DNA from 2 places in the Streptomyces sp. NPDC034099 genome. Region 1 is predicted to be linked to the other one. Evidence: riboswitches for the same ligand, from Rfam matches in the RefSeq annotation. Region 1 holds a riboswitch; the other holds the start of a gene.
The links. Region 1 has a riboswitch for glycine ahead of gcvT (glycine cleavage system aminomethyltransferase GcvT). Riboswitches for the same ligand answer to the same signal wherever they lie in the genome.
Positions count from the first base shown of each region.

Region 2: another riboswitch for glycine. It lies ahead of gcvP (aminomethyl-transferring glycine dehydrogenase); the one in region 1 lies ahead of gcvT (glycine cleavage system aminomethyltransferase GcvT).

Region 1 covers NZ_JBVISR010000016.1:130,185-134,394, reverse strand. The annotation lists gene glyA (serine hydroxymethyltransferase) at 1-933, opposite strand, end outside; gene gcvH (glycine cleavage system protein GcvH) at 947-1,324, opposite strand; gene gcvT (glycine cleavage system aminomethyltransferase GcvT) at 1,437-2,570, opposite strand; glycine riboswitch at 2,610-2,725, opposite strand; glycine riboswitch at 2,726-2,819, opposite strand; gene ACZ56V_RS34130 (AAA family ATPase) at 2,997-3,665, shown strand; gene ACZ56V_RS34125 (enhanced serine sensitivity protein SseB) at 3,745-4,210, shown strand, end outside.
Region 2 covers NZ_JBVISR010000005.1:603,753-607,962, forward strand. The annotation lists gene gcvP (aminomethyl-transferring glycine dehydrogenase) at 1-2,746, opposite strand, end outside; glycine riboswitch at 2,925-3,020, opposite strand; gene ACZ56V_RS18685 (PRC-barrel domain-containing protein) at 3,174-3,557, shown strand; gene ACZ56V_RS18690 (DNA polymerase IV) at 3,467-4,210, opposite strand, start outside.

The DNA.
Region 1 (4,210 bases):
GACGGAGACGCCCGCCGCCTTCGCGTCGTCCCGCACCAGGCGCTCGGCCAGGATGCGGGCACCCTCCAGCGTACGGCCCTGGCGCTCCTTGAACTCCTCGCTCGCGGCGACCTTGAAGGCGACGGCCTTGGCGGCCACCACGTGCTCCAGCGGGCCACCCTGCTGACCGGGGAAGACGGCGGAGTTGATCTTCTTGGCCAGCTCGGCCGTGGAGAGGATCACACCGCCGCGCGGGCCGCCCAGGGTCTTGTGCGTGGTGGTGGTGACGACGTGGGCGTGCGGGACCGGGTTCGGGTGCAGGCCCGCGGCGACCAGACCGGCGAAGTGCGCCATGTCGACCATCAGGTACGCGCCGACCTCGTCCGCGACCTTGCGGAAGGCGGCGAAGTCCAGCCGGCGCGGGTAGGCCGACCAGCCGGCCACGATCAGCTTCGGCCTGGTCTCCTTGGCGAGGCGCTCCACCTCGGCCATGTCGACCTGGCCGTCGTCGCCGACGTGGTAGGGCACGACGTTGTAGAGCTTGCCGGAGAAGTTGATCTTCATGCCGTGGGTCAGGTGCCCGCCGTGGGCGAGGTTCAGACCCATGATCGTGTCGCCGGGCTTGAGCAGCGCGAACATCGCGGCCGCGTTGGCCTGGGCGCCCGAGTGCGGCTGCACGTTGGCGTGCTCGGCGCCGAAGAGCGCCTTGACCCGGTCGATGGCGATCTGCTCGACCACGTCGACGTGCTCGCAGCCGCCGTAGTAGCGGCGGCCGGGGTAGCCCTCGGCGTACTTGTTGGTGAGGACCGAGCCCTGGGCCTCCATGACCGCGACCGGGGCGAAGTTCTCCGAGGCGATCATCTCGAGGGTGGACTGCTGGCGGTCCAGTTCGGCGTCGACGGCGGCGGCGACGTCGGGGTCCAGCTCGTGCAGGGGGGTGTTCAGAAGCGACATGGGTCGGTACTCCTCAGCCGGCGGTGAAGGCGGTGTACTCGTCGGCGGAGAGCAGGTCGGCCGGCTCGTCCGTGATCCGCACCTTGAACAGCCAGCCGCCCTCGAAGGGGGCGCTGTTGACCAGGGACGGGTCGTTGACGACGTCCTCGTTGACCTCGGTGACCTCACCGGAGACGGGGGAGTACAGGTCGGAGACGGACTTGGTCGACTCCAGTTCGCCGCAGGTCTCGCCCGCGGTCACCGAGTCGCCCACCTCGGGGAGCTGGACGAAGACGACGTCACCGAGCGCGTTGGCCGCGTGCTCCGTGATGCCGACCGTCGAGGCGCCGTTCTCGGCGCCCGACAGCCACTCGTGCTCCTTGCTGTAGCGCAGCTGCTGGGGGTTGCTCATGGCCTGAATTCTCCTGTACGCGAGGAAGTGGCTGGTGAAGGGGGTGGTGGGGCGGTACGTCACACGGAAACCGACGCCGCCCGGGACACAGGGGGCCGGCGCCGCCCAGTGTCTACTTCTGGCGCTTGTAGAACGGCAGCGCCACGACCTCGTACGGCTCGTGGCTGCCCCGGATGTCCACACCGACACCCTCCGTGCCCGGGGCCGCGTGCACGGGGTCGACGTACGCCATGGCGATCGGCTTGCCCAGCGTCGGGGACGGGGCGCCGGAGGTGACCTCGCCGATCACCTCGCCGCCGGCGACGACCGGATACCCGGCGCGCGGGACCCGGCGGCCCTCGGCGACCAGGCCGACCAGGACGCGGGGCGGCTCGGAGGCGGCCCGCTCGGCGGCCCTGGTCAGCGCGGCGCGCCCGACGAAGTCGCCCTCCTTCTCGAACTTCACCACCCGGCCCAGACCGGCGTCGAAGGGCGTCAGCGCGGTCGACAGCTCGTTGCCGTACAGCGGCATGCCGGCCTCCAGGCGCAGCGTGTCCCGGCAGGACAGACCGCACGGGACCAGTCCGGCGCCCTCGCCCGCCCGGGTCAGCGCCTGCCACAGCTCGACGGCGTGCTCCGGCTTCACGAACAGCTCGAAGCCGTCCTCGCCGGTGTAGCCGGTGCGCGCGATCAGCGCCGGGACCCCGGCGACCGTGCCGGGCAGCCCGGCGTAGTACTTCAGGCCGTCCAGGTCGGCGTCGGTGAGGCTGCCCAGGATCCCGGGGGACTTGGGGCCCTGCACGGCGAGCAGCGCGTAGGCGTCGCGGTCGTCGCGCACCTCGGCGTCGAAGCCCGCCGCCCGCTCGGTCAGCGCGTCCAGCACGACCTGGGCGTTGGAGGCGTTGGCGACGACCATGTAGTCGGAGGGGGCGGCCTCGGTCTCACCGAGGCGGTAGACGATCAGGTCGTCCAGGATGCCGCCGTCCTCGCGGCAGATCATGGTGTAGCGGGCCCGGCCCGGCTTCACGCTGCCGATGTTGCCGACCAGCGCGTAGTTCAGCAGCTCGGCCGCCTGCGGCCCGGTGACGGTGATCTCACCCATGTGCGAGAGGTCGAAGAGACCGGCGCGGGCGCGCACCGCGACGTGCTCCTCGCGCTCGGAGCCGTAGCGCAGGGGCATGTCCCAGCCGGCGAAGTCGGTCATCGTCGCGCCCAGGGCGCGATGCGTGGCATCGAGCGCGGTACGGCGCGGTTCGGTACTGCTCATCGGTCGGTCGTCTCCCAGGACAGGACGTGGCGAGGTCGGTCCTCCCCATCTGTCATCGGAACCTGAGAGGTTCGCCACGGCCACCGGAGTACGGCGATCAGGGCTTGCACCTTGGGTGGGACCGCCGTCGGGGGCGGTCCGCTTTTCAGATGTGCCTCGCCCGCGCGGTAACGGGGCCTGAGAGATTCAAGGGAGGGACTTGCTCCTTCGGCGCCCCGGCGCGGCCGGGGACTCTCCCGCGCGGATTCAAACGGCCGGTATGCAGTTGGCGCCGCCATCATTGCACGCCTGGCTCATCCGTGGCAGACCGTGATCTGTAACCGGCTTGTGGCAGTAAGCGAACGAAAACGCGAGACCCGCGCATTACCTTCTCTTTACACTCGACGGGGAGGTACTCGTGTACCGCCCCAGGGGAGGACGATCACGGTGAACAGGACCACGGCGTACGCCACGACCTCCGGACTCGCGCTGCCCAAGCAGCCCGCCGCTCCGGCCCCCGAGGCATGTGCCCCACTGACCGCACCCGTCGTCCGCGACCTGAGGGACCGCGACGGCCGCAGCCCGCACGCCCTGCTCTTCGGACCCCGGGACCTGGTGGTGATCACCGGCCTGCCCGGCAGCGGCAAGTCCACGCTGATGCGGCGCACCGTGCGCGGCGGCCGCATCGACTCCCAGGACACCCGCGACCGCTGGGAGCGCCGCATGCCGCGCTTCCTGCCGTACGCGCTCTACCGCCCCCTCGTCCGCCTCGCCCACTACGCGGGGCTGCGCCGCGCGCTGCGTTCCGGCGAGGGCGTGGTCGTGCACGACTGCGGCACCCAGGCCTGGGTGCGCGGCTGGCTGGCCCGCGAGGCCCGCCGCCGGGACGGCACCCTGCACCTGCTGCTCCTCGACGTCGCTCCCGGCGAAGCCCTGGCCGGCCAGCGCGAGCGCGGCCGGGGCGTCTCGCGGTACGCGTTCCTGCGGCACCGCACGGCCAACTCCCGTCTGCTGCGCGCGGTGACCGAGGGCTCCCTGCCCGCCGGCTGCGCCTCCGCGGTGGTCCTCGACCGGGCGGCGGCCGACACCCTCCGCCGCATCGCCTTCACGGGGTGACGCAGGGTAGGGCCCCGGGATCGAACGGGTTAGCCTTTCAGCCACGAACGGCGGTACCAGGCAGGCGGTAGGTAGGCAGATGGACTTCCCGGCACAGGCGCACCCCCACCCGCACGGCGGATGGCCAGGCAACGAGCTGGAGGAGGTGCTGTCCGCCTCCCTCGGCATCCCGTCGGCCGGTGGCCGGATCGTGGAGGTCCTCGGCCGCAGCTTCCTGTGGATACCCCTGCCGAACGGCGGAGGCCCGCACAGCGGCCCCCTCGACCTGCCCTCGCTGGAGATCGACGGCCAGGCCTATGTGCCGGTGTTCAGCTCGGAGGAGCAGCTGCGCCAGGTCGCGGGGGCGCACATGGCGTACACCATCGCCCCCGCCGCGGAGTTCGCCCGCGGCCTGCCCCCGCAGGTCGGCATCGCGGTGAACCCGGAGGGCGTGGTCGGCATCCCGCTGCCGCCGCCCGCCGTGGCCGAGCTGTGCCGGGCCGGACGCACCCCGCTGGACGGGCCCTCCTCCGGCGGCCGGGTCCGCCTCTTCGAGCCGGACTGGC
Region 2 (4,210 bases), on a different contig from region 1:
ACGCGTGGTCCCACTCGCCGCCCAGCGCGCCCGCGGTGTGCGGGGCGCCGCGCAGCGGATTGTCGTCGGCGGACCAGACTCCGGAGCCGACCTTCTCGATCTCCGCGCGGATGGCGATCATCGCCTCGCAGAACCGGTCCAGTTCGGCCAGGTCCTCGGACTCGGTCGGCTCGATCATCAGCGTGCCGGCCACCGGGAAGGACATCGTCGGCGCGTGGAAGCCGTAGTCGATCAGCCGCTTGGCGACGTCGTCGACGCTCACGCCGGTCGCCTTGGTCAGCGGGCGCAGGTCGATGATGCACTCGTGCGCGACCAGCCCGCCCGGGCCCGTGTACAGCACGGGGAAGTGCGGCTCCAGGCGCTTGGCGATGTAGTTGGCGGACAGCACGGCCACCTGCGTGGCCCGCTTGAGGCCCTCGCCGCCCATCAGCCGGACGTACGACCAGGAGATCGGCAGGATCCCGGCCGAGCCCCACGGCGCCGCCGAGATCGGTCCGACCCCGGTCTGCGGACCGGCCGCGGGCTGCAGCGGGTGGTTGGGCAGGTACGGCGCCAGGTGCGACCGTACGGCCACGGGGCCGACGCCGGGACCGCCGCCGCCGTGCGGGATGCAGAAGGTCTTGTGCAGGTTCAGGTGGGAGACGTCGCCGCCGAAGTGGCCGGGCTTGGCGAGTCCGACCAGGGCGTTCAGGTTGGCGCCGTCCACGTAGACCTGGCCGCCCGCGTCGTGCACCTGCGCGCAGATGTCGGCGACGTGCTCCTCGAACACGCCGTGCGTGGAGGGGTACGTGATCATCAGCACGGCCAGCTCGTCGCGGTGCTTCTCGATCTTGGCGCGCAGGTCCTCGACGTCGATCTCGCCGTCCCCGGCGGTCTTGACGACGACGACCTTCATGCCGGCCATCACGGCGCTCGCGGCGTTGGTGCCGTGCGCGGAGGACGGGATGAGGCAGACGGTGCGCTGCTCGTCGCCGTTGGCCCGGTGGTAGCCGCGGACGGCGAGCAGACCGGCGAACTCGCCCTGCGACCCGGCGTTGGGCTGCAGCGAGACCTTGTCGTAGCCGGTGACCTCGGCGAGCCGCTCCTCCAGCTCGCGGATGAGGGTCAGGTAACCCTGCGCCTGCTCGGCGGGCGCGAAGGGGTGCAGCGCGCCGAACTCGGACCAGGTGACCGGCTCCATCTCGGTGGTCGCGTTGAGCTTCATGGTGCAGGAGCCCAGCGGGATCATGCCGCGGTCCAGCGCGTAGTCCCGGTCGGCGAGGCGGCGCAGGTAGCGCAGCATCGCGGTCTCGGAGCGGTGCTGGTGGAAGACGGGGTGGGTCAGGAAGTCGTCGGTGCGCAGCAGCGCCTCGGGCAGCGTGTCCCCGGCCTCCGCGTCCAACGCCTCGACGTCGCCCTCGACGCCGAACGCGTTCCACACGCCGCCCACCTGGGCACGCGTGGTGGTCTCGTCGCAGGCGAACGACACGTGGTCGGCGTCGACGAGCCGCAGGTTGATGCCGTTCTCGCGGGCGGCGTGGACGATCGCGTCGGCCCGGCCGGGCACCCGCGCGGTGACCGTGTCGAAGTAGGCGCCGTGCACGATCTCGACGCCCTCGGCGGCGAGACCGGCCGCGGTGATCGTGGCGTACCGGTGGGTGCGCCGGGCGATGGCCCGCAGGCCCTCGGGGCCGTGGTAGACGGCGTACATGCCGGCCATGACGGCGAGCAGCACCTGAGCGGTGCAGATGTTACTGGTGGCCTTCTCGCGGCGGATGTGCTGCTCGCGGGTCTGCAGGGCCAGGCGGTAGGCCTTGTTGCCGTCGGCGTCCACGGAGACGCCGACCAGGCGTCCGGGGAGGCTGCGGGCGAACTTCTCGTGCACGGCCATGTACCCGGCGTGCGGTCCGCCGAAGCCCATCGGGACGCCGAAGCGCTGGGTGGTGCCCACGGCGATGTCCGCGCCCAGCTCGCCGGGCGAGGTGAGCAGCGTGAGGGCGAGCAGGTCGGCGGCGACGGTGACGAGCGCGCCCAGCTCGTGCGCCCGGTCGATCACCGGCTTGATGTCGCGGACGGCCCCGGAGGCGCCCGGGTACTGGATCAGGACGCCGTTGATCTCCCGCTCGGCGATCTCGGCGGGGATGCCCTCGCTCAGGTCGGCGACGACGACCTCGACGCCGGTCGGCTCGGCACGGGTCCGTATCACGGCGACGGTCTGCGGCAGCGCGTCCGCGTCGACCAGGAACAGGCCCTTCTTGTTCTTGCCCATGCGCCGGGAGAGGGCCATCGCCTCGGCGGCCGCGGTGCCCTCGTCGAGCAGCGAGGCGCCGGAGGTGGGCAGGCCGGTCAGCTCGGCGACCATCGTCTGGAAGTTCAGCAGGGCTTCGAGGCGGCCCTGGGAGATCTCCGGCTGATACGGCGTGTACGCCGTGTACCAGGCCGGGTTCTCCATGACGTTGCGCAGGATGACCGGCGGGGTGAAGGTGCCGTAGTAGCCGAGGCCGATCATGGAGTCGAGGACCTGGTTGCGGTCGGCCAGGGAGCGCAGCTCGGCCAGCACCTCTGCCTCGGAGCGCGCGCCCGGCAGGTCCAGCCGGTCGGCGTTCTTGATCACATCCGGCACCGCGGCGGCCGTCAGTTCGTCGAGCGAACCGTAACCGACCTGCGCGAGCATCTTGGCCCTGGCCTCGTGGTCGGGGCCGATGTGGCGCTGCTCGAAGGGCATGGCCTGTTCGAGTTCGGAGAGCGGAGTGCGGTGGGCGGTCATTGCGGAGGCCTCCTGGTCTGACGACCTTCGAGGGGCACCACGGCGCGGGTGCCCGGACGGCCTCCCCCTCTGTCATCTCGACCTGAGAGCTTCACCGGGCGAGCCCTGGGGGCTCTCCCGGCTTTCACCGTCGGTGAGAGCGGAAGCCGTCGACACCCGCCCTGCTTTCCAGAGTGACCTCGTCCGTGCGGTACGTGAGCCTGAGAGATTCCGGGGAGGATTTGCTCCTTCGGCGCCTCCGGTGGTGTCCGGAGGACTCTCCCGCGCGGGGTCAGCAGCCGTTTGCCAGCGTACCAGCGAGGCCGCCGCACGGACTTCGAGTGGCCGACCCGCCACTTGTGCTCTTTTGTAGTACTTACGGATGATTAGGCGGCTGGTGTGTGCGACCCCAGTGCGGCCCAGTGGTGCGATCAAGTGGAGGGCCCCCGTGCGTACTGACATCGATCCGCGGAACCTGATCGGCCGCAAGGCGTTCGACCGCGACGGCACCAGGATCGGCACCGTGGACGAGGTCTACCTCGACGATGCCACCGGCGTCCCCGAGTGGGCGGCGATACGGACCGGTCTCTTCAGCAGGGACGCCTTCGTCCCCCTGGAACCCAGCGAGCTGGTCGACGGCGCCCTGCGCGTGCCCTTCGACCGGGCGCTGATCAAGGAGGCCCCCGACTTCGGTGTCGGCCGCCACCTCTCGCCCGAGCAGGAACTCCAGCTCTACCACCACTACGGCTTGGACGTGGCGGCCGCTCCCCCGCCGCCCGACCACGACTTCGGCAAGCTGGCCGGCAAGGGCAAGGGCCCCGACGAGGGCTGACCCGCCCCGCCCTCCGCGTCGGCGACCAGCGGCAGCGGATCCGCGGGGATCAGCTCCGGGTCGTCCACCGGGAAGGTCCGCACCCGCCCGACCTCCGAGTACGGCGTCTCGAAGCGCACGGTGACCCGTCCGAGACCGCTGCCCTGCACCCAGCCGTGCCCCAGCTCCGTGTGCCGCACGTCGTGCCCCGCCGGCCACCGGCGCTCGGTGGGCGAGGGTCTGTGCTCCGCGGCGGGCCCGGTCTGCGGCTCCTCGGCCGGTTCCTCGGCCCGCTCCCCCGCGGCCTGGGCGAACAGGTCCTCCTGCGTGTAGTCGGCGAGCCCGCTGACGCCCACCCCGAGCAGCCGCACACCGCCCGTGGTGTCCACCGAGTCCAGCAGTCTGGCCGCCGCCTCGCGCACCACCGCGGGGTCGTCGGTGGGCCCGCGCAGGGTCTCGGAGCGGGTCAGCGTGGAGAAGTCGTATCTGCGGACCTTGAGCACGATGGTGCGCCCGGACAGACCGGAGGCGCGCAGCCGCCGCACGCAGCGGTCCGCCAGCCGCGCCACCTCGACGCCGACCCGCACCCGGTCGTGGATGTCCACGTCGTAGGTGTCCTCGACCGACACCGACTTGGTCTCCCGCTCGGCCACCACCGGCCGCTCGTCCCGCGC